3 regions of the Sorangium sp. So ce296 genome follow, and region 1 is predicted to be linked to each of the others. Evidence: riboswitches for the same ligand, from Rfam matches in the RefSeq annotation. Region 1 holds a riboswitch; each other region holds the start of a gene.

Region 1 (9,841 bases):
GTCGAGCGCCGCCACGGCCGCGCCGCGCGCCGCGAGCGCCCGCGCGACGGCCTCGCCGATCCCCTGGGCGGCGCCCGTGACGAGCGCGACCTTGTGCTTGAAGTCCATCTCCATCTCCCGCTCTCCGTCAGGTGGGGTCGAGCTCATCCATGAACCGATGGCGCTCCTCGTGATACGCCTCCTCGGCGCGATCGGCCTTCCAGTACGGCACGGCGTACATCGCGTCGCGCCCGAGGCCGCGCTCGTTCCGCAGGTGGTCGCGGATCGCGCGGACCGACGACGCCTCGCCGGCGACCCAGGCGAAGGCCCGGCCCGGCGGCCACTCGAGGGCGCGCACCGTGTCCTCCAGCTCGGGGCCGGGCGCGTGCTTTCCGCCGAGCGGTAACCAGGTCAGCGCGACGGCCGGCGGACACGCGATCGGCTGCACGTCGGCCGCGTCCGGGACCGCGATGAAGGCGTGTCCGCGCGCCGTCGCCGGCAGGGCCTCCAGCAGCGCGCCGATCGCCGGCAGCGCGGCGAGATCGCCGGCCAGGAGGTACCAGTCGGCGGGCCCCAGCATCGGATCCGGGCCGCTGGGCCCGGCGACGCCGACCCGGCCGCCCGGCTCGACCCGGCGGGCCCAGCGCGACGCGGGGCCGTCGTCCCCGTGCAGCACGAAGTCGACCTCCAGCTCGCCCGCCCGCGCGTCGTACCGGCGCACCGAGTACGTGCGCGTGATCGGCCGCCGCGGCGCGGGAGGCCAGACCGGGCCGTCCGGACCGAGCGTGGGCAGCTCCGGCGCCGATTGGCCGTCCCGCGGGAGGAACACCTTGATGTGCGCGCCGCCGGAGCCCGCGGGGAACCCCGCGAGCGCCTCGCCGCCGAGGGTGATCCGCCGCAGATGAGGCGTGATCGAGGTCGCGCGCAGCACCTCGAGGAGACGCGGCGGCGTGCGCGCCGCCGCCCCTTGCGGGGGAGTCGCGGTGTGGCTCATGGTGAGTCCGGGCTCGTCGACGCGCGGTGACGCGGGCGTCAGCCGGCGGCCTCCTGGCTGAGCGCCTCCCCGCCCTGCCGGTGGGCGTGCCGGCTCTCGCGCGGCAGCCGGGTCGACAGGAGCTCCCACCACTGCGCCAGCGTCTCTAGCTCGCCGAGCTCCACGAACGTCACGTCGAGCCCCGCGGCGCGCCATCGCTCGACGAGCGTCATGAGACGGATGGAGTCGAGCCCCAGGTCGAGCACGTGCTCGCGATCCGAGAGCGCCGAGGCGGGCTGATCGAGGATCTCGGCGACGTCGCCGCGCAGGCGATCGAGCCAGGCCGCCCGGCCCTGCGCCCGCCCGAGCGGCGCCGCCTCGCGCGGCGCGGCGCCCGCGTCGTCCCGGGGCGCGAGCGCGGCCACGACGGCGCTGGTCGGCAGCGCGACGCCGCACCGCTGCGCCACGTAGGCGATGGCCATCTCGTGCTGCGCCCGGGAGAAATCGGCGGTCGCGTCGGTCACGAAGAACGGCTGGATGTCGTTCATGAACGCCTCGCACGCGGTCATCAGGCACCCGATATGGGCGTAGATCCCGCACACGATCAGCTGATCGCGCCCCCACCGGCGCAGGAGGTCGAGGAGCTCGGTGCGCTGGAAGGCGCTGTAACGCCACTTGGTGAGGACCGTATCCGCGCTCCCCGGCGCGAGATCGCTCACGATCGCCTCCTTGTGCGGGTGCTGCGTCAGCCCGGGCCCCCAGAGATCGAGCAGCAGGCCGCGCTGCGCCCTCGTCTGCTCGGCGGGCTGCTTCGTGTAGACGACCGGGATCCCGCTCGCCGCGCACCGCTCGCGGAGCAGGCGGGTGTTGGCCAGCAGCTCGACGACCGGCGACGCCTTGGCGTCGTAGTAGCCGAGAAAGTAGTCCTGCATGTCGTGGATCAAGAGGACCGCGCGCCTCGGATCCGGCCGCCAGGGCACCCGGCTCTCCGGGAGCTCGTCGACGCGCGGCATGGAATAGGTCTGGATGCTGGGGATGGCCATGGTTGTTCCTCTCTCACGTGGTCACAGCGTTTCATCTCGGCGGCTCGAGCGACGCGCCGTCGCCCCGCCGCCCCGGCCCGCGCCGCGCTTCAGCGCACGGCGCCCTGCGCGAGCCGATCGGCGATCCACTTGCGGAGCGCCTTCTTGTCCACCTTGCCGACGCTCGTCGTCGGGAGCGTGTCGAGCCACTCGATGCGATCGGGCACCTTGTACGGAGCGACCCCGCGCTCGCGCAGGAAGGCGTTGATCTCGCGCGCGGCCGGCGGCTGCCCGCGAGGCACGAGGAACGCGCACGACCGCTCGCCGAGCCGCTCGTCCGGCATGGCCACGAGCGCCGCGTCGCGCACCGCCGGGTGGGCGAGGACGTGGTTCTCGACCTCCTCGGCCGCGATCTTCTCGCCGCCGCGGTTGATCTGGTCCTTTGCGCGGCCCTCGACGACCAGGTAGCCCGACGGCGTGCGCCGCACGAGATCGCCCGTGCGGTAGAAGCCGTCGCGCGTGAACGCCTTCGCGTTGTGCGCGTCTGCCTTGTAATAGCCGCGGATCGTGTAAGGCCCGCGCGTGAGCAGGTGACCGACCTGCCCGTCCCCGACGTCGCGGTCCTCGTCGTCCACGACGCGGACCTCGTCGTGGGGCGAGATGGGCCGGCCCTGGGTCTCACTCGTGATCTCCTCGGGATCGTCGAGGCGGGTATAGTTGACAAGCCCCTCGGCCATCCCGAACACCTGTTGCAGGGCGCAGCCCAGCGTCGGCCGCACCCGGCGCGCCACCTCCGCGGCGAGCTTGGCGCCGCCCACCTGGAGCACCTTCAGGCTCGACAGGTCGTGCCGCGCCGCCCGGGCCGACTCCAGCCACAGCGCGGCGAGCGGCGGCACGAGCGCGGTGATCGTGACCTTCTCCCGCTCGATCCACGGGAACGCCTCGTCCGGGCTGGGACGGCGGCTGAGCACCACGCGGCCGCCGGCGCAGAGCGCGCCGAGGCTCCCCGGCGAGCTCAGGGTGAAATTGTGCGCGACGGGCAGGACGGCCAGGTACACGCTGCCCGCGTCGAGCGCGCAGATCTCCGCGCTGGCCCGCACGCTGTAGAGATAATCGTCGTGCGTCCGCGGGATCAGCTTGGGCACTCCGGTGCTCCCGCCGGACAGCTGGAAGAAGGCCACGTCGCCCGCCGCGGGGCTCGGCAGCTCCACGGGCTCGGCGTACACGCCCTCGAGCGCGGTGTGCTCGCCGGGCTGGCCGGCCACGAGGACGTGCTTCAAGGTCTTCACGTCCCGCCGGACCTGACTCGCCAGCTCCCGGTAATCGAACCCGCCGTCCCGGTCGGCGATGACGTAGGCGACCGCCTCCGTGTGCTCGCAGAAATACGTGATCTCGGCGCGCCGGTGGGCGGGCAGGGCGAGGACGGGGAGGGCGCCGAGGCGGAACAGCGCAAAGCACACCTCGAAGAACTCCACGATGTTCGGGAGCTGGACCACCACGCGATCCCGCGGCTGGATCCCGAGGCGCAGGAGGCCCGCGGCGAGGCGGTCGGCGCGCCGATCGAGCTCACCGTAGCTCAGCCGGCGATCGTCGCCGACGAGGGCGATCCGATGCGGGTGCCGCGCGGCCCGCTCGCGGAGCAGGTCCCCGAACGTCTCGCCGCGCCAGTAGCCTTCGCGCCGGTAGAGCTCGGCCACCTCGGGCGGCCAAGGGGTCCAGCCGGAGAGCGCCTGTCGGCCTTCGTCCGCGGGCATCACCCGATCTCCGGCGCCTGGTCGAGGCCGAGCGCGTTGAGCATCGTGCGGAGCTTGGCGGACGTCTCGTCGAGCTCGCGCTGGCCTTCGGAGCCGACGACGATCCCGGCCCCGGCGTAGAGCCGGAGCGCCCGCCCGGCGACGTCGGCGCAGCGGATGACGACGGCCCACTCGCCGTCTCCGGCGGCGTCGCACCAGCCCACGAGGCCCGTGAAGAACCCGCGATCGAAGGGCTCGAGCGCCTCGATGGCGGCGCGGGCGCGCTCGGTGGGGTATCCGCACACCGCGGGGGTCGGGTGCAGCGCGGCGGCGAGCCTCATCGAGGAGATCGAGAGATCGCGGAGCTCGCCCGTGAGCCGGCTGGACAGGTGCCACAGGTTCGCCGTCTGCGTGAGCGACGGCTCCTCGGGGACGCTCAGGTGCCTGCAGAACGGCCGGAGCGCGGCGGCGACAGCGTCGACCACGATCGCGTGCTCGTGCCGGTCCTTCTCGGACGCGAGCAGGGCGATGGCGCGCCGCCGGTCCTCGTCCGGATCCGGGCTGCGGATCGCGGAGCCGGCCAGCGGGTTGGCGACCACCCGGAGCCCGGAGCGGGACAGGAGCAGCTCGGGGCTCGCGCCGATCAGCGTCCGCGGCCGCGAGCTCGGGCCGCGCTCCGAGCCGGACAGGCCCGCCATCGGATCGGAGAGGTTGGCGGCGAAGGTGTAGCCGCTCCGGTTCTGCTGCGAGAGGCGCTGCAGGACGGCGCGGAGGTCGACCGCCTCTCGCAACGTCATCTCCAGCATCCTGGAGAGGACCACCTTGCTCAGCGCCTCGTTGCGCATCAGGCCCACGGCCAGCTCGACGCCGCGCACGTAATCGCGGGGCTCGGGGACCTTCCGCAGCGTCTGGAGGGAAGCCTGCGGCTGGGGTCTGAGCGCGTCGGCCGCGGAGCTCAGCGGCCCGGCGCTCTGGATCGTCTTCGGCACGATGAGGTGCGCGGGCGAGGTGCTGTTGAACGGCACCGCGCCGACCGCCATGGGGACGCCGTGGCCCGCCCGCCCCTGCGCCGCGAGCACCCGGGTGATGCGGTCCGAGAGGCGCTCGCCGCGGTCGGTGCCGATCGTCTCGAGGATCATGTCGTGCACGCCCTGCGCGAGGAGCGTGCGCGTCGGCGACGCGAAGAAGAACGCCGATTCGGGGGTGTATTGCTTGAGGATCTGCCCGGCGTTCGACAAGGGATGAGCGACGGCAGCCGGCATCGAGAAGGAATTCATCGAACACTCCTTGAAAGGTGTGGAATCGGGGGCACCCGCGGCGCGGCGCTCGGGCCGGAGAGCGGCGATGTCACCGAGCGACGGCGGCGGCGCTCCCGGCGCTAGCGCGGGGCCGCGCGGTGACCCGCGCCGCCCGCGCGCCCGGGACACGGCGCGCCGCGCGTCTCATGGCACCGAGCTGCGGAGCGCTGGACACCGAGGCGAGCGCGGCCCAGGCTCGTCGAGGCGAGCGCGCCGGGGGCGCGCCGCTGGCCCATCGACCGGCTCCAGGGCCGCGCTTCCGGCGCCGTCCCGCCGCCGGGCGCCTTGGAGGCTCGGCCGCAGAGGCTCCACCGCGGCGCGCAGGCGCGCGGCCAAAGGCCGGCATGCGCGCTCCGCCCGCGAGGGCGTCGAGGCGCGGAGTCGGCCCGAACGTCGAAATGGGCACGTCGTCACATCCAGCTCCGATGGGCTTCGAGAGCCGCGTGGGCTCGGTTCATCGGGCTCTGGACGTGAAGTCGCGGGCCGCTACAGAAACCTGATAAGGAAAATCAGTTTCAAATGCTTGATGCCACGTTCAATAAGAACTGTCAAGGTTTCCTGGTGCAGGCCCGGGGCCGTGTGGGCATGGGAATGGGCTGCGCACGGCAGCCATTTCCGCGTTGACAATCCATGCGACATCTGCCACGAGTCGCCCCGCCATCGGTGTTCGCCTGGCCATCGCCTGGCGAGCTGAAAAGGGAACCCGGTGAGAATCCGGGACTGCCCCCGCAGCGGTGAACGGGAACGACCATCACCATCGAGCACTGGGCCGCGCTTGAGCGGCCTGGGAAGCGGTGATCAGTAGGAAAGCGTCCGGCGACGGCCGCAGCGCCCGTGAGTCCGAAGACCTGCCGACGGTGCGCGCGCCGGTGCTCCGGCGCGCGCTGACCTGAGCCTTCGAGGGGAAGGCGCGCAGGCTCTGGACCACCTCGCTCAGGCGCGGTGCCGTAGCCCGTCCGCAGTCCCCCCGATTCGGCTCTCAGCTCACCCGAGCAGTGCTGGGTCGACGCGGGTAGGCGGGCGTGAATGGTTCAATCCCTTGAGCGTGTGGTGCGTCGCCGGCGGAGCGACGGCGCGGGGCGCTGGCTCGTGCTCGCCGCCGGCAGCGCCCTGGCGGCCGCGCCGGCAGCGGTCGCGGAAGAGCTGCGCGGGGCAGGGGCCGAGCAGGGCGGCGGTCGCGCTGCCGTCGCGACAGCCCCGCTGGAGGTGCGCGTCGAGGGGGAGCGCGCGCGCGCGCCCGCGCCGCCCAAGGACCGATCCGTCGCGGGATCCGTGCTGACCCGCGACCGCCTGACCGGAGCGGGGCTCGAGGCCGCGGACGTGCTCCGCACGCAGCCGGGCGTCCAGGTGACCGAGTCGGGCGGCTTCGGCGGGCCGGCGACCGCCGCGATCCGTGGCGCGACCGCCGCGCAGACGCCGGTGTACCTCGCCGGCGTTCGCCTGAACGACGACGTCGCGGGGACCGCGGATCTCTCGCTCGTGCCGCTCTGGCTCGTCGAGCGCGTCGAGATCTACCGGGGCAACGCTCCCATCGAGGCCGATCGCCTCGGGCCGGGCGGCGCGATTTTCTTCGAGCCACGCCGGCCCTCCCGGACGACGGCCGGCGTGGGCGCCATGGCAGGCTCGTTCGGGGCCAGGCGCGGGTGGGCGTTCGCCGGCGTCAGCGCCGGCCCGGTGAGCTCGATCGTCGGGGTGAGCGCCGAGGCCGCGGCGAACCGCTATGCGTTCGTCGACGATCGCGGGACGCTCTTCGACGCGAGCGACGACACCGTCCGGCGCCGGCAGAACGCCGACGTGCGCGCCGTCGACGCCTGGGCGCTCGCCCGCTTCGATCTCGGCCACGGCGCGACCGTCGACGTGATCGCGAACGGCCTCGATCGCGAGCAGGGCGTGCCGCGGCTCGCGCTCTTGCCCTCCCGGCAGGCTCGCGGGGAATCCCGGCGCGCGCTCGCGTCCGTCGTGACGCGGGTTCCGTTCGGCGGCGAGGCGCAGCACACGCTCGAGGCGCGCACCTCGTTCATCGAGGCGCGGTCCGAGTTCCACGACCCCCTCCTCGAGCTCGCGCTCCTCACGCGCGAGCTCCGCCTCGCCGGCCGCCGCCTGGAGCAGACGCTGGGAGCGACCCTCTACCTCTCCGATCGCCTCACGGTGCGACCCATGCTCTCGGTCGCGCGCGAGGGCATCTCGCGCGAGCCGGACGACATCCCGCTCGCGCGCGCGCGGCGCACGTCGGCGCGAGGCGCCGTCAGCGCGGAGCTGCGCCTCGGCGAGTGGCTCGCGCTGCGCGCCCTCGGGAGCGGCGAGTGCCACGCCACCGGCGCGGACCCGGGCCGCCCCTGCGACGTGCTCGCGCCGTCCGGACGTGTCGGCGTGGAGGCGGGGAGCGGCCGGGTTCGGCTGCTCGCGACCGTGGGGCGCTACCTCCGCGTCCCGACGCTCGGCGAGGTGTACGGCATCTCCGGCGTCGTCCACGGCAATGCGGAGCTCGAGCCGGAGTCCAGCGTCACGCTCGAGGCCGGGATCCGGGCGCAGACGCGGCGCGGCGCGGTGCTCCGAGGCGCCTACATCGACGCGTTCGTGTTCGGGCGCGCTTCGTCGGGGCTCATCGCGTACGCGCGCTCCGGTCAGGGCTACGTGGCCCCGTACAACGTCGACCGCGCCCGCGTGCTGGGCGCGGAGCTGTTGACAGGGATCGAGGTGACCTCGTTCCTCCGCGCCGAGGTCGCGGCGACGTTCCTCGATCCGCGGGACACGACGCCGCAGCGGACGACCGCCAACGACGTCCTGCCGTTTCGCCCTCGCCTCGTCGTCGCGCCGCGCCTTCGCGCCGACTGGAAGCCCTCGGACGGCGCCGTGCTCTCGGGCGCCTCCGGCGAGCTCCGGGCCGTCTACCAGTCGAGCCGGTACGCCGACCCTGCCGGCCTCGGCGTGATCGCGGAGCAGGCGACCGTCGACGTCGAGGCAGAGGCGACATGGCTCCGGGGGCACCTCGCGGCGAGGGCGCGCGTCGCGGATCTCCTGGACGCGCGGCGTACGGACGTCGTCGGGTATCCGCTCCCCGGGCGGAGCGTGTTTCTCACACTGGAGTCCACATGGTGAAGATCCGTCGATTCGCGATCGCAATCTCGATCCCATTCCTGGGCTGCGACGTGGACCTGCCGCCGCCGTCGACGGGCGGTGTTCAAGCGGGCGGCGGGAGCGATCCGGGCGCGCCGGCCGCCTGCGAGCGCGGCGTCGTCATCGTGACGAGCGATTACCAGTCGACGAACATCGCGATCTCGGAGCTCGACGGGACCACGCTTTCGCCCTCCTTCGTTTCGAGCGGCGCGACGAAGCCGGGACTCAGCCTCGCGCTGTCGGGCGACGTGGACGTCCCGGCGACGGCGCCGCCGTCCGGCCGCGTCGTCCTGCTCGATCGGTATGGCACGAACGTGATCACCTGGATGGATCTCGAGACCGCCGAGGTCATCGCGCAGCTCCCGGTCGGGCAGGGGTTCGAGTCCAACCCTCATGACTACATCGAGGTGGACACGGATCGCGCGTTCGTCTCACGCTTCGGGGGCAACCCCACCCCAGGCGTCGAACCCTTCGACGAGGGCAGCGATCTCCTCATCGTCGACACCCGCAAGTACGCTATCGAGGGGCGCATCGCCCTGCCGGAGGAGAAAGCGGGGCTCCTGCCGCGTCCGTCGGGGATGGCGCGCGTCGGCGACGACGTGGTCGTGTCGCTCGGCCGGCTGGCGGAAGATTTCTCGGAGGTGGGCGAGGGGCGCCTCGTGGGCGTCTCGCCGGAGCAGAACGCCGTCACGTGGACGGTCGACATCCAGGGGCTCTACGGTTGCGGGCGCGTCGCCGTGTCACCCTCCGGGACCCGACTGGCCGTCGCCTGCTCGAGCCGCTTCGACGCGGACGCGATGAAGTACGATCCGGCGACCAGCGATATCGTGATCTACGACGCTCGCACGTCGCCGCCCGAGGAGATCGAGCGGCTCGGCGTGGCCGAGGAGCTGGACGCTGGGATCCAGCCCTCGCTCGCCTTCGCGTCGGAGGACGTCCTCCTCGCGACGGCGTACGGGGGCAACGCGTCCGCCGGCGACCGGGTCTTCTCGGTGAACGTGGACAGCGGCGATATCACGCCGCTCGGCGAGGCGCGCCAGCCCTTCGTCTTCGGCGGCATACACTGCGCGCCCGGCTGCGGCGACGTCTGCCTGCTGAGCGACGCGGAGAGGAACAAGCTCCGGCGCTGGAAGGCGACGGCGAACGGCGCGCTCGAGCCGCTGGAGGACGTGACCGTCGACACCGAGGTCGGGCTCCCGCCGCGATCCATCGGCGGCCTCTGATGGGGCGTATCAAGGGCGAGGGCGGGTGAGATGACCATCCAGGGAGTCGGCGCCGAGGGCGCCGCGCGCGCGCTGGACGAGCCGGCGACGCCGCGTCCGGGACGCCGCGCGCTCGTCGCGTACGCGGTCCTGCTCGCCCTGCTCGCGGCGGTCGTCGCGGCCTCGCTCGCGCTCGGCGCGGCGAGCCTCTCCGACGCGAGCCTGCGGGCGACCCTGCTGACGCTGCGCGCCGCGCGCCTCGGGGCGGCGCTGCTCGTCGGCGCCGCGCTCGCGGTCGGGGGCGTCGTGGTGCAGGGCCTCTTCCGGAACCCGCTCGCCGAGCCCTCGGTGCTCGGCACGACCGCGGGCGCGGCGCTGGGCGGCAAGATCGCCCTCCTCGTCGTGGAGCTCGCCGTCGCCGAGCGCGGGATCCGCGGGCTGCCCCCGGAGATGGTGCTCCCGGCCGGGTGCCTCGCCGGGGCGCTCGTCAGCCTGGGGCTCGTGCTCGTGCTGGTGC
Region 2 (9,841 bases), 6.1 Mb from region 1:
GCCCGCGGCGAAGTACGCGTCGCGCAGGACGCGGAGCGCGCGCGCGTGCCCCGGCGAGAGCGTGAGCACCCGCCGCCACGTCCGCGCCGCCTGGGCCGGGTCCTTGAGGCGCTCGGCGTACACGGCCCCGAGCTTCTGCAGCGAGACGAGGCGCGCGGCGTCGTCGGCCGCGAGGTCGACGCGCCGCTCGAGCACCTCGGCGACCGTGGCGAAGTCCTTCTCGCGCTCGGCCTGCTTCTCCAGCGCGTCGAGCACCCCGGGGGCGCTCGGGTCGAGCTCGAGGATCCGCTTCTGGAGCGCGATCGCGTCGGCGCCGCGATCGAGCCGCTCGGCCGCGAGCTTGGCCATCTCGCCGAGGAGCTCGATCTTCGCAGCGCCCTCGGCGCTCTCGAGCTTGCGCTCGTAGAGCGAGTAGAGCTGCGGCCACGCGCGCCGCTTCAGGTACAGCTCGCGGAGCTTCTGCTGCGCCTCCTCGTCGATCGGCTCGACGGTGAGCAGCGCCTCGTACGCCGCGATGGCGTTCTGCACGTTCGAGAACTGGTCGAACCAGCGCCGCGCGACCGCGCGGTAGAGCCCCGCCTTCTCGGCGCGGCTCTCGGTCAGCTCGGCGAGGCGCTGCTGGTACGAGAGCAGGTCGCGCCAGCGGCCGAGCGCCTCGTAGATGCGGGTGAGCTCCCGCACGGCGTCCACGTCCTTGTCGTCGAGCTGGACGATCTGGGTGAGGACCGTGACGAGCGCCGCGTCGTTCTTGGCGCGGTCGCGGTAGATCCCGGCGATCTCGCGGAGCACGGCGACCCTGCCGGCGACGTCGTCGGCGGGCGTGCGCTCGAGATCCTGCCGGTAGAGCTCGACGAGGGCGTTGTACCCCTCGGTCTGCAGGTAGAGGCGCTTCAGGGCGTCGCGCGCCTGGCGGTTCTCCGGGTCGGTCCGGAGCACGGACTTGTACTGCTCGATCGCCTTGGCGGCGTTCTCCTGCGACTCGGCGAGCCGCGCGAGCTCGGTGGCGATGGCGCGCTTCTCGGGGCCGTCGGGCAGGGCACGCTGCGCGTCCGTGAGGATGGTCGTGAGCCGCGGCTTGTCGCCGCGCTGCTCCAGGACCTCGCGGTAGAAGTTGAGCATCCCGGCGTGCGCCGCGTCGGCGCGCCGCACGCGGTCGAAATAGGGCTCGGCCGCCTGGGGCTGGCCGCGCATGCGCCAGTGGACCATGGCGATCTGCACGAGCATGCCGAGCTCCTCGCCGGGCTTCACGCCGCCGCTGCGGAGCTGGTCCTCGTACAGCGCGACCAGGCGATCCCAGTCGCCCGCGGCGGAGTACGCCTCGGCCAGGAACGAGAGCGCCTCGGGCTGGCCCGGCGAGAGGTCGAGCACCTCCTCGTAGGCCGCGACCGCGCGGGCCGGGTCGCTCAGGTGGGTCTTGATCGTGCGCGCCGCGCGGAGGCCCGCCGCGACGCGGTCCTCCTTGGCCTGGGCCTCGGCCTTGACGAGCGACTGGACGCGGACGACGGCCTCCCAGTCGCCGGCGGCGGCGAAGGCGATCTCCGCGAGGTTGGCGGCGCGGCGGTTCTTCGGGTCGAGCTTGAGGGCGAGATCGATGAGCTCGGTCACCTTCTCGCCGAGCTCGGCGCGGCCGTAGCGGTAGGCGATGTCGGCCGCGCTCGTGGTGAGCGCGCTCTTGAAGGCGCCGTCCGTCGCGGCCTCGGCCTCGGCCACGTAGCGGTCCACGAGGTCGCGCCACCGCTCGCGCTTCGAGGCGTCGGTCTCGAGGGCCTCGGCGGCGTCGTCGTCGTCGGGGCGCAGCTCGAGCAGCCGCTTGTAGGCGGCCGTCGCGCGGTCCACGTCGATGAGCTCCTCGTGGTAGACGCGGGCGAGCTCCGCCTGCATCGCGCCCTCGACCGGGCTGCCGGCGGCGAGCGCGATCTCCAGCTCGAGCAGGCGGGCGACGGCCTGCCACTCGCGCCGCTGCTCGTGCCGCGCGCGGGCGGCGCCGAGCAGGCGCTCGACGTCCCCGGCGCCCGCGCCGTTGTTCGGAGCGGTCACGGCCTCCGCGAGCTCGTTCCAGGCCGCCTCGTTTTCGGGCTCATCCTGCAGGCGCCCAAGGGCCATCCGAATCGTCTCAACGCTCATCGTCTCTCCGCGGACCTCGCGAGATCGGTCCGGTCCGTTCACGGGCCGGGCGAAGATAGCCGGGCGGCCGCCGCGGTTTCAAGGTTCCTCGCCCCCGCGGGTCGGGAAGCGCGGGCGGAGCTTTCGCGTGCTTCTGCTGCGGGGACGGCCAGCGGGCGGGCCGTCGGCATGGGCGGTTCACCGCGCCCTCGGCTTCGGGTATCAACCGCGGCCATGGAAGCTACGACGATCAAGCGCTTCGGGGTGATCGGCGCGGGCCAGATGGGGCGAGGCATCGCCCAGGTCGCCGCGGCCGCGGGCCTCGAGGTGGTCCTGTGCGACGTCTCGAGGGCGCTGGCGGAGTCGGGCAAGGCCCAGATCGCCGCCATCCTCGCGAAGCTGGTGGAGAAGGGCAAGCTGGCCGCCGAGGCGCGGGAGGCGCTCCTCGGCCGCGTGGCGGTCGCGGACGGCATCGCCGGCCTGTCGGGGGTCGACCTGGCCGTCGAGGCGGTGACCGAGAACTTCGAGGTGAAGAGCGGGATCTTCAAGCTCGCGGACGCGGCGATGCCGAAGGGGGCGATCCTGGCGTCGAACACGTCGTCGATCTCGATCACGCGGCTCGCGGCGGTGACCGGCCGGCCTGAGCTGGTCATCGGTATGCACTTCATGAACCCGGTGCCGCTGATGAAGCTTGTCGAGCTCGTCCGGGGGGTGCAGACGTCGGACGCGACGTACGAGGCCGTCCGGGCGCTCGCGGTGGGGCTCGGCAAGACGGTGATCACCTCGAAGGACCAGCCGGGGTTCATCGTGAACCGGATGCTGATCCCGTTCCTGAACGAGGCGTGCTTCGCGCTCCAGGAGGGGCTGTCCACGCCGGAGGACATCGACGCGGGGGCGCGGCTCGGGCTGAACCACCCGATGGGGCCGCTGGAGCTCGCGGACCTGATCGGGCTGGACACGGTGCTCTCGATCGCGGAGGTGCTGCACCGGGAGTTCGGGGACTCGAAGTACCGGGCGCCCACGCTGCTGCGGAACCTGGTGGCGGCGGGGTGGTACGGGAAGAAGAGCGGGCGGGGGTTCTACGTGTACGACGAGAAGGGGCAGAAGACGGGGCGGGCGGTGTAGTGGAGGGGGGCGCGGCTGCGACGGAGCCAGCGGAGGAGGGGGTGCCGCGCGGGGGGCCGGCGGGGGCCCCTCCCACAAACTCGCGCCTTTTGGGGGGCTATTGCCGTGGGAATGGGTGGGTCGGTCCCGGAGGGCGTCGCAAGGAGCACGCCGGCGCTCGGGTTTGTGGGGCCCTACCCCGCCGGCCCCCCGCGCGGCACCCCCTCCTCCGCTGGCTCTCTCCAGGGCGGGACGGGGGTGGATGGCGGGGCTGCGCTGCGGTTCGGAAGACGGCCTGTCTGCGCGACTCCCCTCGATAGCGCGCGGGCCGTGCGCACTTATCAAAGTGACGAATAGGCGCCAGCGCAGGGCGCTTGCTGGGGCCGCTCGAGACTCGGAGTTCGTTCCATATTCCAGAACGGGCGCGTGACTTCCGCTGGAAATCGCTCGTTCGTCGGCTCAGCACAGTGGGCCCAGGCGGGCACGAAATGCCCCCTTCCCCGGCGCACGGCGCGCGCTTCCCCCCGGCGCCGGGCGCTGCTAACCACCGGTCATGACCGCTCAAGAACAGCAGCCGGGGGTCCCTGCTCGCGGTGCGCTCCAGCTCGTCGCCGTCGAGCGCGCGGGCCACGTCGCCACCGTGACCATCCAGCGGCCCGACAAGCTCAACGCCCTGAACCCCGCCGTCCTCGGCGACCTCACCGCGGCCTTCCACGACCTCCTCGCGCAGGGCAGCGAGGTGCGCGCGGCCGTGCTCACCGGCGCCGGCAAGGCGTTCGTTGCCGGCGCCGATATCGCGGAGATGGCCGCCATGAACAGCATCGCCGCGAAGCGGTTCGCCGAAGCAGGCCACCGCCTCGCCGACCTCATCGAGACCGCCCCGTTCCCCGTGATCGCCGCGGTCAACGGCTTCGCGCTGGGCGGCGGCTGCGAGCTCGCCCTCGCCTGCGACTTCATCTACGCCGCGGAAGGCGCCAAGCTCGGCCAGCCCGAGGTGAACCTGGGCGTCATCCCCGGGTTCGGCGGCACCCAGCGGCTGCTGCGGCGGGTCGGCCCCGGCCGCGCGCGCGAGCTCATCTATTCAGGCGACATGATCACCGCCGAGCAGGCGCTCTCGATCGGCCTCGTCAACGCCGTCTTCCCGGCGGCCGAGCTCCTCGCGCGCGCCCGCGAGACCGCCCTCAAAATCGCCTCGCGCGGGCCGCTCGCCGTCGCCGCCGCCAAGCGCGTCCTGCTGCGCGGCGAGAGCCTCGACCTCACCGCCGCCAACGAGCTGGAAGCCCAGGCCTTTGCCGCGCTCTTCGGCAGCGAGGACCAACAGCTCGGAATGAAAGCGTTCCTGGCGAAATCGAAGGCCACGTTCACAGGAAAGTGAGTTTTCGAACAGCGCGCCAGGAGACCCCAAAAAAAGACCGCGTGTCATGCTGGAGGGGGGCCAGACATGACCGCGGTAGGGAAACCGCAGCGGCGCGGAGAACGTCCGCTGCGGTGCTCGAGATAGCCCGCACGCGCTCCGGGCCGGGGGGGGAAACCGCGCCGGTGCGCATGCGGTGATCGGAGTGTGGCACCCGGAAGCAGGTTGTCGATAACAAAGTGCAACCGCTGCACGCGGATGAGCGAATTGCTACCGGCACGATGACAGCCAGGTGACAGCGCAGCGCGCACATCGCCGATTTTCGCGAATGCGCGTTCGAGCCGGGCATACCCGCGCCGGAGCAGCGTCCGGCGGAGTCGCTCGCCGCGCCCTCGAAAAGAGAACACGAGAGCCCGCCGCCGTTCACGCCAGGCTCCGCGACGAAGCGAGCCTGGCACGGAACACTCGCTCACAAGTAAAGAGCCAGGACGAACAAAGCACACTGCAGCGAGAAAATCACCGGAACGTGCGCAGCACGCGCGGGGCGGCGCACGCTCCGAGCGGGCCCCCGGGGAGCGAGCGGCGATCCCGGGATGAACAAGTAAAGAGACTTTAACCACAGAAGCACATCGCTTGCAGCTTTTTCGAGGAAGCTTGTCCGCGTGCGTCTCGGTCAATTTCGCGGAAGCCACGTTGCCCCCGGAGGGCGCGAGCGCGCGCAGCGCAGCCTGTCGGCTCGACAGGACGGCACCACACGCGGTGGACATCGCGGCAGCGGCTGACCGGCCGCTCGCAATGCCGTGAGGCCGGGCGCGGTACAGCGCGCCCCTCCGCCGCGCCGGACCTCCGGACGCCGGGAGCGCTCGGCGGCCCGCGACGCGCTGGACGGCCCGCGGCGGAAGCCCGCGCGCGCGGCTCATCACGGAGCTCGTTCCGGCGTGAGACGCGCCAGCGCGCGCCGCCGGACGGCCGCCGCGAACGCGCCAGCGCGCGCCGCCAGACGACCGCCGCGAACGCGCCGGCGCGCGCCGCCAGACGGCCGCCGCGAACACGCCGGCGCGCGCCGCCAGACGGCCGCCGCGAACACGCCAGCGCGTGCCGCCAGACGGCCGCCGCGAACACGCCAGCGCGCGCCGCGGCCGCGGGGCAGCCGCCGCAGGGCGAGCGCCTGCCCCGCGGCCGCGGCGCGACGTCCTTGACGCCGGGCGCGAAACGGGACTACCGAGCATCCATCTGACAATCCACACCTCGGGTGCCCTCTGGGCATAACAGGGAAGCCGGTGCGAAACCGGCGCGGTACCGCCACCGTGAGTGGGGAGCCGCCTCCAAAGACCACTGGGCCTCTGATGAGGCCTGGGAAGGTGGACGCGGCGCTGGGAGCCCGAAAGGCCCCCTGAACCCATCAGCCGGGAGACCTACCCGAGCCCCCCACGAGGTGCAGCTTGCGCACGTCTTCGTGGCGTTCGGGTGCGGACTTCACCCGGAGCGCCGAAATCGGTCTTCACGGCCGCGCTGTGTCCATCGCCGCCGTGCTCCTCGCGACGCTGCTCGCGCCCCGGCCCGCGGCCGCGATGCACCTCGCGGAAGGCGTCCTGCCGCTCGGCTGGTGCGCGGTCTGGAACGCGCTCGCCCTTCCCTTCGTCGCCGTCGCCCTCCACCTGCTCCGGCGCCGCACCCGGGACGACGCCTTCTACAAGCCGTTCGTCGGCCTCGTCGCCGCCGCCGTCTTCGCGATCTCGTGCATGCCCGTGCCGGTGCCGACCGCAGGGACCTGCTCCCACCCGTGCGGCACCGGGCTCGCCGCGGTGCTCATCGGTCCCTGGATGACCGTCCTCGTCACCGTGGTGGCGCTCCTCATCCAGGCCCTCTTCCTCGCGCACGGCGGGCTCACCACGCTCGGCGCCGACGTCGCGTCGATGGGCATCGCGGGCGCGTTCACCGGATACCTCGTCTTCCGGCTCGCGCGGCGCTGCGGCGCGAGCCTCTGGGTCGCGGGGTTCCTGGCCGGCGTGACGTCCGACTGGGCCACGTACGCGACCACGGCCCTCGAGCTCGCGCTCGGGCTCGCGGGCGACGGGTCGGTGGGATCCATGTTCACCGGCGTCGCCCTGGCCTTCGTCCCCACCCAGCTGCCGCTCGGTTTGCTCGAGGGTGCCATGACCGCGGGAGCGCTCGTCTTCCTGCGCGCCCGGCGGCCCGACATCCTCGAGCGGCTCCAGGTCGTCCCGCTCCCCGCGGGGGCGTCGTGACGCGGCGGGCCGCGCAGCGCGCGCTGCTGGCCGCCGCCGCGCTCTGGCTCGCCGCGTGCGGCGACGCCTCGTGGGACGGGGTCGACGAGGCCGTCGTCCGCCGCGTCGCCGAGGACGCCGGCCGCCACGACACGGGGCCGCTGTTCGCGGGCCTCGAGGGCGACCTCCTGCTCTTCGCCTTCCTCTGGGCAGGGCTCCTCTCCGGCTTCGCCCTGGGCTACTTCTCGCGCGTGCTCTTCGTGGAGCGCGCCGGCCAGCCCGCCGGCAAGCCCGGCGGCGACGGGCTCCGTGCGGATTGACCCCCCCGCGCGGCTCCGCGACGTGGATCCCCGGCTCCGCCTCGGGGCCGCCGTGGCCGCGTGCTGCGTCGCCGCGGGCGCGCGCTCGCCCTGGACGCCGGCCGCGCTGCTCGCCGTCGCGTGCGCGGCCCTCGCCCTCCAGGGCGTGACCGCCGGCGCCATCCTGCGCGCCTTCGCGCCCGCCGCGTGGCTCGGAGGGGTCGCCGCGGCCCTCGCGCTCGCGCTCACCCCGGGCGAGCCGCTCCTCGCGGGCGCGCCGTTCCCGCTCGACGCGATCGCGCGCGACGGCGCCCGCCGCGCCGCGGCCATCGCCGCGCGCGTCCTCGCGGCCGCCGCGGTGCTCCGGTGGCTCTCGAGCGCCGCCGCGCCGGCCGAGATCGAGGCGGCGCTCGCCGGGCTCGGCGCGCCCGCGGCCCTCGTCGAGCTGCTCGCGCTCGCGCGGCGCTTCGCCGGCGTGCTCCAGCGCGCCGCCGACAGCGCGTGGAGCGCCGCCGCGCTCCGCGGCGGGTTCGCGCGCCCGGGCGCCGCCGCGCGCTCGGCCGGCGCCGTCGCGGGCGTCGTGGCGCTCCGGACCCTGGAGCGCTCCGAGCACGCCGCCGTCGCCATGCAGCTCCGCGGCTACCGGGGGGAGCTCCCCGTCGCCGACCGCCGGCCGAGCGCGCCCGCCGCGAACCTCGCGTTCGCCGCCGTCGCCCTCGCGGCCCTCGGCCTCAGCGTCGCCGCCGGAGCGGCGGGATGAGCGCGATCGCCCTCCGCGCGCCCAGGGTGGGCTACCGCGGCGCCGAGCCCGCGCTGCGCGACGTGCGCCTCGACGTCGCCGAGGGCGAGTCCGTGGCGGTGCTCGGCGGCAACGGCGCCGGCAAGACCGCGCTGCTCCGGACGCTCGTCGGGCTCCTCCCCGCGCCCGGCGGCAGCGTCGAGATCTCCGGCCGCCGCGTGGGCTCGCCCTCGGACGCCGTGGCCGCGGGCGCCGCGCTCGTGCTCCAGGACCCGGACGACCAGTTGCTCGGCGCGACGCTCCTCGACGACGTCCTGTTCGGCCCGCGGAACCTGGGCCTGCCCGCGCCCGAGGCGCGGCGCCGCGCCGAGGCGGCGCTCTCGGCCGTGCAGATCGCGCACCTCGCCGGCCGCGCGATCGAGGCGCTGAGCTTCGGCGAGCGCAAGCGCGCGTGCATCGCCGGGATGCTCGCGATGCAGCCGCGCGTGCTGCTGCTCGACGAGCCGACCGCGGGGCTCGACCCGGAGGGCGAGCTCTCCCTGTGCCGGACGCTGCGCGCGCTCTCGGAGCAGCAGGGGACCACGCTGGTCGCCGCGACGCACGCGGTCGACCTCGTGCCGCTGTTCGCGACGCGCGCGGTGCTGCTCGGCGACGGGCAGGTGCTCGCGGACGGGCCGCCGCGGGAGGTGTTCGCGGCCGGCGAGCTCCTCGCGCGGGCGCGGCTCAGGCGGCCGTGGGTCGCGGAGCTCTGGACCCGGCTGGGCCCGGCCGAGCCGCTCGACCCGCGGGGCCGCGCAATGCTCCCGCTCACCCTGGAGGAGGCGCTCGCATGCATGACGAAGGGCTCCTGCTGATCGGCCACGGCAGCCGCGACGCCGCGTCGAACGCCGAGTTCGAGGCGCTCGTCGCCGATTACGGCGCGTCGCGGCCCGGGCTCGTGGTGCAGCACGGCTACATCGAGCTCGCGACGCCGTACCTCGCCGACGCGCTCGCGGCGCTCGCGGCGCGGGTGTCGCGGGTGGCGGTCGTGCCGCTGTTCCTGTTCGCGGCCGGGCACGTGAAGAACGACATCCCCCTGGCGCTCGAGCAGGCGCGGGCGGCGCACCCGGGCGTGCGCTTCTCGGCGGCGCGGCACCTCGGCGTGCACCCGGCGCTCGCGGAGCTCGCGTTCGAGCGCGCCGCGTCCGCGCTGCCGGACGACCCGGCGGCGCGCGCCCGGACGGCGCTCGTCGTGGTGGGGCGCGGGTCCAGCGACCCGGACGCGAACGGCGATTTCTGCAAGATGACGCGCCTCATCGGCGAGGGCCGGGGGCTGCTCCTGGTCGAGCCGACCTTCATCGGCGTCACGCGGCCCTCGGTGGAGGAGACGCTGGAGCGCGTCGCGCGCCAGCGGCCCGAGCGCGTCGTCGTCCTCCCCTACTTCCTCTTCGCCGGCCGGCTCATGACGAAGCTCGCCGAGCAGGTCGACCGCTTCGCGTCGACGTACCCGTGGATCCGCGCGTCGCTCGCGCCCCACCTCGGCCGGTCGAGCGCGCTGTCGGGGCTGATCGACGAGCGCGCGCGCCAGGCGCTCGCCGGCGAGGCTCCCCTCCCCTGCGACACGTGCATGTACCGCACGGCCCTGCCGGGGCTCGCCCGGGAGGTCGGCGGGCTCAAGGCGATGCTCTACAGCGTGCGCCACACGCTCACGCACACGCAGGCGTCGAACCACCCGCACGCCCACCGCCCGCTGCGCAAGCACGTGCTCGTCTGCGGCAACGCCGACTGCGTGGACCGCGGCAGCCTGGCGCTGCTCGAGTCGCTGCGCCGCGGCGTGAAGCAGGCCGGCCAGCAGCAGCAGATCCGCGTGACGAGGACGTCGTGCATGGGGCGCTGCGGCGAGGGGCCGACGGTCGCCGTCTACCCGGACGGCGTGTGGTACCGCGGCGTCCGCGAGGAGGACGCGAAGGACCTCGTGGAGGAGCACCTGCTCGGCGACCGGCTGGTGGCGCGGCTCGTCGACGACATCATGCAG
Region 3 (9,841 bases), 4.7 Mb from region 1:
CGAACACCATGGCGCTCGCGGTCTCGCTGGGGGCGCTCCCGTTCGAGAACACGCGCCTCTCCCCTCCGATCTCCACCTCCAGCCCCTCGGGCGTCCGCTCCACCCAGCTCACCGGGGCGCCTCGGACGAAGAGCTCGATGGTCTCGCTGCGGAACGCCCAGGCTCCGTTGCCCTTCGCGCGGACCGTGAACTGGTGACGCAGGTAGTCGGTCTCGAGGGCAACGCGCGACATCGCGGCGCGGATGTCGACCACAACGTCGGCCTGCTCGTCCTCCTCCGGCTGCCAGCGCCTGATGCCGGCGATGCCGCCGCGCCGCTCGACCGCGGTCGCGGCGTCGATCGCGACCTCGCTCGCAAACACGAGCGCATCGGCGAAATTGGACTTGCCGCTGCCGTTCGGGCCGACGAGCACCGTGAAGGGCGCCAGATCGACGCTGGCCTCCGCGATGCTCCGGTAGTTCCTGAGCTCGACGCGCCTCCACATCTGCGCCGGCGCTTCGCCGATTGTGGGAGCGCCGGCGTCGACATACCGGCGCACTGCGAGGCTGAACCCGCTCGTCGCGATCTCGTCGACGTCGACGAGCCGCGCATACCCAGGAACGTCGCTGGCCGCTCGGAAAGCTTCCGCGATCCTGGCCACGTCCTCGGGCCCGAGCCGGTTCTTCACGCGCCCCTCCTGGAACCCTCGCGAGGCATCGATGAAGAGCACCTCTCGCTTCCTCGACGCCGGTTTGACGCGGCTCAAGAGGAGGATCACCGTGGGCCCCCGCGTGGACGGGAGCAGGTTGGCAGGCAGCCCGATCACCGCGTCGAACAGGCCATCCTCCAGCATTCTCCTTCGGATCTCCCCCTCCAATCCTCCCCGAAACAGCATGCCTTCGGGCGCCAGCATCGCCATCCGCCCGGTAGGATGGAGGCTGGCGAGCATGTGCTGTAGGAACGCGAAGTCACCGCGGTTCCTGGGAGGTACCCCGTATCGAAAACGATGATGGGAATCGTGCTCCGCCATGTCATGCCCCCACCACGTCAGCCCGAACGGCGGAACGCAGAGGACGCGGTCATGACGCACGAGATGGCCACCCTCGGTGCTACGCGGCTCGCGGAGCGTGTCCCCCTTCTCGATCTGCGCGTTCGGCAGCCCGTTCAGGAGCATGTTGATCCTGGCGAGCGTCCAGGCATCGACGCTCTTCTCCTGACCATGGATCGAGAGGCTCCGCCTATCTCCACCGCGGCGCTCGACGTATGTGGCGCACGCGACCAGCAAGGTGCCGGAGCCGCACGCCGGATCGTGGATACGCATCCCCTCGGAAGGATCGAGCAGCTCCGCCATGAGTTCCGCGACCGTGGCGGGTGCAAGGGGCTCACCGCTGCGCTTGCCTTCCCCGAGGGCCATCTCCTCCAGGAACAGGATGAAGGCGCTCCCCAGCGTGTCGGGCGCGGCCAGATCCCCGTCACGAAGCGGCAGTCCCGAGAAGATCCGGACGAGCTCGTGGAGGAGAGGAGCACGCTCCGCGCGGTCCCCGAAGCGTCGCTCATCCGTGAAATCGACCGAGGAAAGCACGCCATCGAGAGCGGGGTTGAGCTCCTCGATCGCCGCGCAGGCGACGTTCAACGCCACATCGACCATCGTCGGAGCGGCCTCGATCCTCGCCCATCGCGCCCGAGCAGGTACCGAGATGTCGTACGTGGAGGGATCCGCGTCGTTCAGACGCTTCAGGAGGAGCAGGACGGCGATGACCGTCCGATGCTGCCCGCTTTGGCCATGCGTGTGCCGAAGAAGCCTGGCAGCCTCGAGGAGGCAGCTCACGAGCCGTTCCTTCGTCAGTCGACCCTCACGCGCCTCGCTCCCAGGGCCGAGCCTGGCCGCTGCGCCCCCCCGCGTCCCCGTGGCGCCGCGCGCCGCGATCTCCGGCGAGGGCTCCTCGAGCACACGCTCGATGAAGGCAGCCTTGTCACGCCCGCGCGCGTCGAGGCCAAGCGCACGGCACAGCTCTCTCAGCTGATCGATGCGCAAAACGCGCAGCAGCTCATGGAGCTGCAGCCCCGGCGTCGAGAGGATCGCGTCGAGGATCGCCGCCTTCTTCCGCCGGTCGGGCAGGTCGACGCCGAAGCGATCGGCCAGGGCGGCGAGATCTGCCCGGGAGAGCAGCTGCAGGACGTCGTGGGGCGTCGGCATGGCTGCGCGAACGATACACGCGCGCTCCGCGGGTCGCGAGCCTGCCTCCTTCCGCCGCCGCCCCCACCAACATCATGCCCCAGCCTCGCGCACGCCGCGGTCACGCGCTGGGTCACGGGCTAGAGCGCAGCGTCCCCCCTCACTCCCAGTACAGCGTCGCCCGCCCGATCGCCGTGAACGGCCACCCCGGCGAGTAGTGGATCCCCGTGACCGCGGCCGGCTCGTACGGCAGCCTCGAGTCGCTCGCGAACTGCACCTCGCGCCACGTCGCGTCGAAGAGGTTCTGGATGTCCACGGCCGCCTCGACGTTCCTCCACCGGAGCCCCGCGTTCGCGTCGACCACCGTGAACCCCTCGGCGGTGAGCGACTCGTCCTCGGTCGCGGGCCGCGCGCCGATCGCCTTCACCCGGAGCGCCGCGAATGGCGTGAGCGCGCCGAACGCCCTGCGCACCCCGATGCCCGCGGTCAGCGTCCGCGTCGGCGCGAGCGCGACCGCGCTCCCGTTGCCGGCGTTCGCGCGGAAGCGCGCGCGGGTGAAGGTCGCGTCCACGTCGGCGAAGAGCCAGCTCCCGAGCCGGTAGCGCGCGCTGATCTCGATCCCGTAGCGCCGCGTCTCCCCCGACGCCTCGGTCTCGCCGGCGTCGCCGCTCCAGACCAGCTCGGAGTCGAGGTCGAGCAGGAACCCGGCCGCGCTCAGCGAGAGGCCGCGCACGGGCGCGACCCTCGCGCCGACCTCGTAGCCCTTCGCCGGGGTGATCAGCGTCGCCGCCCCCCGGCCCAGCACCGCGCCCCGCGCGTCGTTCGAGTGGAAGCCGCGCCCGTAGTGGGCGAAGAGATCGAGCCCGCCCACCGGCGAGACGACCGCCGAGAGCTTCGGGAGCAGCTGCATCTGCCCCCGCGCGCCGCTCGACCGGTTCCCCGTCCCCTCGAGGTCCTCGCGCAGATCGTCCACGTTGACGTCGATCCACTGCCCGCGCACGCCGAGCACGAGGCGGAGCCAGCGCCGGAGCCGGGCGTCCTGCTCGACGTACACGCCGATCTGGCCCTCGTCGACGTGGGTCCGATCCCGCTCCTCGAGCCGCTCGCGCGCCTCGTCGTGGTGGAGCGACTTGTCGATCGCGTCCGCGCGGATCTGCGCGCCGAGCGAGGTCGTGAACCTCGCCCCGCGGTGCTCGATCTGCTTGCGGAACCGGAGATCGGCGCCCAGCACGGTGCGGTCGTCGTTCTGCTCGATCGCATCGCCGTGCACCGGATCCTCGGCGAAGAACGTGAAGTTCGAGTACAGCGTGAAGCGATAGCGCAGGAGGTAAGCCATCGCGCTCAGGTCGGCGTCCCGCCACGCGGTCGACGCGGAGACCGACGCCATGTGCCGCGAGGTCGCCCCGCCCTCGGTCGGATCGACCGCGCCGAAGTGGTCGATGCACGGCTGTCCGAAAGCGGACGGCGGCGGGTTCAGGCCGCCCTGCTCCCCCTCGCCGCACACGGCGCGCGCCGGGATCTGGCCGGAGCCGTACCAGGTCGAGCCGTAGGACATCCACGTCGCCTGGACCTTGCCGGTGCTGCCGAGGTCGCGCGTCGCCCTCAGGAACACGTTGAAGCGCTTGAGCCGCTCCGGGCTCTGGAACGGCCCGTCGTTCCGGTAGACCTCCGCCGCGGCCACCGCGCGCCAGTCGTCGCCGAGCTCCGGCGAGGCGATCACGAGGCCGCGCAGGATGCCGTACTGCCCCACGCTGAGCTGCGCGGAGCTCTCGTCGAGCTTCTCGGCGAAGCGGAGGTTGACGGCGCCCGCCGTGCCGAAATCGCCGATGCTCGCGTAGTAGGGCCCCTTGTAGCCGTCGAGCCCGACCACGAGCTCCGGGATCATGAAGTAGAGGTCGGTGAAGCCGTGCCCGTGGCCGTGGCTGACCAGGTTGACGGGCACCCCGTCGACGAAGAACGCGACGTCCGTCCCGTGGTCGGCGTCGAAGCCGCGCAGGAAGTACTGGTTCGCCTTGCCGCCGCCGGCGTGCTGCACGGCGAAGAGCCCGGGGACCGACTCGAGGAGATCGCCCGGCCGGAGCCTCGGCCGGAGCTCGAGCTCGCGGTGCCCGACCGAGACGCGCGAGGCGGCCTCGCTCCCCGGCTTCTCCGCGTGCACCGTGACCTCGATGGGCTCTCCCTGGGCCCGCGCTGGCCGCGCGGCGGACAGCAGGATCGCCAGGGCGGCGATCCGAGGGAGTCGATGGCGGTGTCCGTGGCCCTTCGTGACGTTCTCGCGCAGCATTCATGTCCTCCTTCGCGCAATCGCGCGGAGCGGCGCCGGGCCGCTCGCATCGAGCTCCACGAGGAGGAAAAAGGCCGCCCACGGCGCGACGCCCTGGACCGACCTCTCGCCCCCGCGGGCGACCAGAAGGCAACGCGGGGGCGGCTCGGGATCCGGGACGTGCGCAGGGCTGCACCGGCTCGGACCTCGCCGCCTCCCTCGAGGCTCCCAGGTCGAACCGGCGTCGGATGTGTCCCCGTCGCCGGGCGCGGGCAGGTCTTCGGGCTCGCGAGCGCTCCGGCCGGGCCGGCTTCCTACTGTCCACCGCTTCCCAGCCCTCATCGGGCCAGTGCATGGGGTGGAGGTCGTTCTCGCTTACCGCTGCGGGGCAGCCCCGGAATCTCACCGGGTTCCCTATTCAGCCTGAGCGAGCGCCCAGGCACCAGCGCGGCGCGCACCCTAGGAGGATGCGCCTCCGGCTGTCAATCGCTCCCGCTCACCTCGCCCGCTCCGCGCGCGTCCCTCGCCACGCGCCCGACTCGCGCGGGCTCCTGTCCGCCTCGCGCCCGCCCGCGCCCGCTTCACGCGCGCGCCACCTGAACGCGAGCGCTCGCCGCGCGACGTCCGGGTGCAGGCCGAACGTTCGGGCTCTGGCGAGGATGGGCTCGCTCCTCCGTGGGTCGCGTGCTACACGGCCGCCGCCGTATATGCCGCGTAACGACCTCCGCAACATCGCCATCGTCGCCCACGTCGACCACGGGAAGACGACCCTCGTCGATCACATGCTCCGCCAGTCGGGCGCCTTCCGAGAGAACGAGGTCGTGGCCGAGCGGGTCATGGACTCGAACGACCTCGAGCGGGAGCGCGGCATCACCATCCTCGCGAAGAACACCAGCATCCGGTACCGCGGGGTCAAGATCAACATCGTCGACACGCCCGGCCACTCCGACTTCGGCGGCGAGGTCGAGCGCACCCTGATGATGGCCGACGGGGCGCTGCTCCTCGTCGACGCCGCCGAGGGCCCGCTGCCGCAGACGCGGTTCGTGCTCTCGAAGTGCCTCCAGCGCGGCTTCCCGGTCATCGTGGTCATCAACAAGATCGACCGGAGCGACGCGCGCGCCCACGAGGTGCTCTCCGAGGTGTTCGACCTCTTCTGCGACCTCGAGGCGAGCGACGCGCAGATGGACTTCTCGACGCTCTACGCGATCGCGAAGTTCGGCCAGGCCAAGCGCGAGCTCGAGCACGAGGCCAAGGACCTGGAGCCGCTCTTCGAGACCATCCTCGAGCGCGTGCCCGGCCCCTCCGGCGACCCCGACGGGCCGCTCCAGGTCATCGTCTGCAACACGACCCACGACGACTACGTGGGCCGGCTCGCGGTCGGCCGCGTGGTCCGGGGCACCGCCCGGTCCGGCGCCGACGTCGCGCTCCTCGGCGAGGGCGGCCAGTCGCGCGGCTACGTGAAGATGCTCTACGCCTACGAGGGGCTGAAGCGGGTCCCGGTCGAGAGCGCCGCCGCGGGCGAGGTGATCGCCATCGCGGGGCTCGATTCGGTCACGATCGGCGACACGATCGCGGACCCGGCGACCCCCGAGGCGCTGCCGCGGATCGTGGTCGAGGAGCCGACGATCAAGATGAGGATCGGCGTCAACACGTCGACGTTCGCCGGCAAGAGCAAGCAGTCGAAGTACCTGACGAGCCGTCACCTGAAGGAGCGGCTCGAGCGCGAGGCGATGAAGAACCTCGCGATCCGGGTGGAGCCGACCGAGGTGCCCGACACGTTCGTGGTGCTCGGCCGCGGCGAGCTCCAGCTCGCGATCCTCGTGGAGACGATGCGGCGCGAGGGGTACGAGATGCAGCTCTCGAACCCCGAGGTCGTGACGCGCGAGATCAACGGCGAGGTGATGGAGCCGATCGAGCTCGTGGTCGTCGACGTGCCCGACACCTACGTCGGCGTGGTGACCGAGCGCCTCAGCACCCGGCGCGGCCGGATGGTGAAGATGACGAACCCCGGCTTCGGGCGCGCCCGCCTCGAGTTCCGGGTGCCGTCGCGCGGGCTCATCGGCTTCCGGGGCGAGTTCCTGACGGCGACGCGCGGGACGGGCCTGCTCAACACGATGTTCGACGGCTGGGCGCCCTGGGGCGGCCCGATGATGCGCCGCCCGACCGGCGCCATCGTCGCCGATCGCGCCGGCGTGGCGACCCCGTACGCGCTGCACCACCTCCAGCCGCGCGGCATGTTCTTCATCGTCCCCGGCGTCGAGGTCTACGAGGGGATGATCATCGGCGAGCACAACCGGCCGAACGACACCGACGTCAACGTGATCAAGGAGAAGAAGCTGTCGAACGTGCGCAACCACGGCAAGGACGAGAACGTCCTCCTGGCCAGCCCGCGGCTGCTCACGATCGAGACGGCGATGGAGTGGATCGACGGCGACGAGCTCGTCGAGGTCACGCCCGACGCGGTGCGCGTCCGCAAGAAGGTGCTCGCGTGCAACCGCCGGGAGCGCCGCGAGGACGCGATCGAGCAGGCGCAGGCCGTGGAGTGAGCGGCGACGGCGCCCGGCGAGCGCGCGCCAGGCGAGCGCGCGCCCGGCGAGCGACCCCCGCCCCTGCCCGCGCCGGCGTGGACCGGTGTAGACTCCCGGGCATGAGAACGACGCTGCATTCGGCGCTCCTCGCCTCGCTCATCGCGCTCGCGGGGGCGAGCGCTTGCGGCGGGGCCGTCGTGGTCGACGGCGCCCCGGGGGACGACGACGGCTCCGGGGGCGCCGGCTCGAGCGCGACGTCGAGCGGGCGCGCGAGCGTCGGCGCGGGCCCGCAGTCGTCGAGCTCCAGCGCGGCGGGCTCGGGCGGCGGAGCGCGGGCCTCGTGCGATTTCTTCTGCGCCCTCTTCGACGGCACCGCCTGCCCGGACCCCGGCTGTCGCGACGCCTGCGACGAGCTGCTCTCTGTGCCGCGCCCTTGCAACGACCTGACCGCGCCGTTCTTCGACTGCATGGGCAGGATGGTCCAGATCCCGTCGGTCACGCGCTGCGAGCAGATCTCGGCGTGGCTCGATCCGCTGTTCGCGTGCATGCCGTCCAGCGACCCGGCGTGCGACCCCGACTTCATTTACGTGGACTGCGCGCCGTTTTACGAAGATCAGCGGGCCTGCCAGCTCAGCGAGGGCCGGTAGCGGCGGGGCGCGTCACCGGCCGGGGCGCGGCCGCGCGTCTGGCCGGAGGGCGCCTCGCAGCGGCCCGAGGGCGTCGGTGACGAACGCGACGAGCGCCTTCACGCGCGGCACCCCGCGCGTGTCGCGGTGCACCCCGAGCCAGAGCGCGCGCTCGGGCGGCGGCGACGGCGGCGAGAGCAGGCGCAGGCCCGCCGTCGCGTCGCCCAGGTAGCGCGGCAGGCAGACGAGCCCGACCCCGGCGGCCCCCATCGTCGCCTGGGCCTCGCGGCCGTTGGTGCGGGCGGCGACGCGGGCCTTCGCGGCGACGGCGCGCAGCCACGCGAGGTCGGCGACCGCCGGCGGATCGTCGCTCATCGTGACGAGGGCGTGGCCCTCGCACTGCCGGTCGAAGTCCGGCGGGCCGCGCTCGGCGAGGTAGGCCTCCGACGCGTAGAGGCCGAACCCGATGCGCGCGACCTCGCGCTGGAAGACCTCGCGGTGCTCGAACGCGGCGGGGCGAAAGGCGATGTCCGCCTCCCGCCGCGGGAGGCTCAGCCAGCGCGCGTCCGCGACGAGCTCGACGGAGATGCCGGGGTGACGCGCGAGGAACGGGGCGAGCAGCGGCCCGAGGACGCGGGCGGCGAGCCATTCGGACGCGGTGACGCGGAGGTGGCCTGCCAGGCCGGCGTCGCGTCCGGCGGCGGCGCGCTCGGCGGCGAGCGCGCCCTGCTCCATGCGCTCGGCGTGGCCGAGCACGCTCTCGCCCGCGGTCGAGAGCGCGAACCCCGACGGCGAGCGCCGGAAGAGCTTCGCCCCGAGGCGCCGCTCGAACGCGTCGATGCGCCGCCCCACGGTCGGCTGGGTGACCTTCAGCGCGCGCGCGGCGGCCGAGAGGGTGCCGTGCCGGGCGACGGCGAGGAAATAGCGCAGATCGTCCCAGTCGAGCATGGTCTTCGCGCGGGGCGCTGCTGCGCGAGAGCGCCCCGCGCCATGCACAGATGCATGACGAGTATACGGCGATGGCGGATGTCCGGGCAACGGCGGAGGGTGCATGCTCTCTCCACGCATTCGCGCGATCGTCTCTGGCGCAGCGCTCGCGTTTCTTTGCGTGAGCTCTCTTCGTGACGCTGCGCGCGCCTCGCACGCTCGCGCGTCCTACCCACTCCATGTCGGATGACCCGATCGAGGCCAGCATGCATTCGAGTCGTCGTACGTTTCTCCATCGCGTGGCCGGGACGGCCGCGACAGGCCTGCTGGGCTCGGCCCCGCCGGCCGTGACCGCCTCGTGCGCCGCGGAGCGCGGGCCCGCGCCGGGCCGGAAGATCAAGGCCATCGCCTTCGACGCCTTTCCGATCTTCGATCCGCGGCCGATCGCCGCGCTGGCGGAGGAGCTCTGTCCGGGCAAGGGCGCCGCGCTGAGCGACGCCTGGCGCACCCGTCAATTCGAGTACACGTGGCTCCGGGTCGCGGCCCGCGAGTACGCCGATTTCTGGCAGGTGACGGCGGACGCGCTCGTGTTCGCCGAGCGGGCGCTGCGGCTCGATCTCGGCGAGGAGAGGCGGGCGCGGCTCCTCGGGGCGTACCTCGAGCTCGAGGCGTGGCCCGACGCGCTCCCCGCGCTCGCGTCGCTGAGACGCGCGGGCCTCCGGCTCTCGTTCCTGTCCAACTTCACGCCGAGGATGCTCGGCGCCGCGATCGAGCGCTCCGGCCTGGGAGGCCTGTTCGATCGCGTGCTCAGCACCGATCTGGCGAGGACCTACAAGCCGGATCCGCGCGCCTACCGGATGGCGCTCGACGCGCTCGGCCTCGAGCGCGAGGAGATCCTGTTCGTCCCGTTCGCCGGCTGGGACGCCGCGGGCGCCCGCTGGTTCGGCTATCCCACGTTCTGGGTCAACCGCCTGGGCCTGCCGGCCGAGGAGCTGGGCGTGAGCGCCGACGCCGCGGGAGCGAGCCTGAACGATCTTGTCGAGTTCGTCGCGGCGGGGGCGTGACCGCCGCCGGGCGCGACAGCGGAGAGGCGCGACCCGGAGCGCCGCTCAGGCGATCTCCAGCCGCCGGGAGGCGCGGATGCCCACCTGGCGCATCTCCTCGATCAGCGGCGCCATCCTCTGGAGCGACCGCGCCGTGCGCTCTGGCCCGGCGAGCTCGGGGCTGCCCGTGCCGTAGGGCGGCTCCGGCGCATACTCCATCTCCAGCTCGCACTCCCTGGCGAGCTCGTCTCCGCACAGGCGCCCGATCAGGCGCAGCGCCAGATCGAATCCGCCGGACA

Evidence for each region. A riboswitch is a leader RNA that binds a small molecule or an ion and turns the genes downstream of it on or off. The one in region 1 is predicted to bind cobalamin.
Region 2: another riboswitch for cobalamin. It lies ahead of WME98_RS25915 (energy-coupling factor ABC transporter permease); the one in region 1 lies ahead of WME98_RS48305 (TonB-dependent receptor plug domain-containing protein).
Region 3: another riboswitch for cobalamin. It lies ahead of WME98_RS31120 (TonB-dependent receptor); the one in region 1 lies ahead of WME98_RS48305 (TonB-dependent receptor plug domain-containing protein).

Annotation. Positions count from the first base shown of each region.
Region 1 is NZ_CP150325.1:13,078,883-13,088,723, reverse strand. It holds gene WME98_RS48330 (2,3-dihydro-2,3-dihydroxybenzoate dehydrogenase) at 1-108, opposite strand, end outside; gene WME98_RS48325 (siderophore-interacting protein) at 128-973, opposite strand; gene WME98_RS48320 (isochorismatase family protein) at 1,012-1,995, opposite strand; gene WME98_RS48315 ((2,3-dihydroxybenzoyl)adenylate synthase) at 2,085-3,728, opposite strand; gene dhbC (isochorismate synthase DhbC) at 3,728-4,984, opposite strand; cobalamin riboswitch at 5,650-5,875, shown strand; gene WME98_RS48305 (TonB-dependent receptor plug domain-containing protein) at 6,032-8,104, shown strand; gene WME98_RS48300 (YncE family protein) at 8,098-9,345, shown strand; gene WME98_RS48295 (FecCD family ABC transporter permease) at 9,376-9,841, shown strand, end outside.
Region 2 is NZ_CP150325.1:6,944,262-6,954,102, reverse strand. It holds gene WME98_RS25930 (tetratricopeptide repeat protein) at 1-2,103, opposite strand, end outside; gene WME98_RS25925 (3-hydroxyacyl-CoA dehydrogenase family protein) at 2,338-3,228, shown strand; gene WME98_RS25920 (enoyl-CoA hydratase/isomerase family protein) at 3,761-4,582, shown strand; cobalamin riboswitch at 5,795-5,998, shown strand; gene WME98_RS25915 (energy-coupling factor ABC transporter permease) at 6,076-6,810, shown strand; gene WME98_RS25910 (hypothetical protein) at 6,807-7,109, shown strand; gene WME98_RS25905 (CbiQ family ECF transporter T component) at 7,099-7,848, shown strand; gene WME98_RS25900 (energy-coupling factor ABC transporter ATP-binding protein) at 7,845-8,681, shown strand; gene WME98_RS25895 (CbiX/SirB N-terminal domain-containing protein) at 8,657-9,841, shown strand, end outside.
Region 3 is NZ_CP150325.1:8,424,796-8,434,636, reverse strand. It holds gene WME98_RS31125 (N-6 DNA methylase) at 1-2,176, opposite strand, end outside; gene WME98_RS31120 (TonB-dependent receptor) at 2,316-4,439, opposite strand; cobalamin riboswitch at 4,673-4,880, opposite strand; gene typA (translational GTPase TypA) at 5,078-6,964, shown strand; gene WME98_RS31110 (hypothetical protein) at 7,066-7,593, shown strand; gene WME98_RS31105 (LysR family transcriptional regulator) at 7,606-8,520, opposite strand; gene WME98_RS31100 (haloacid dehalogenase type II) at 8,766-9,563, shown strand; gene WME98_RS31095 (DJ-1/PfpI family protein) at 9,609-9,841, opposite strand, start outside.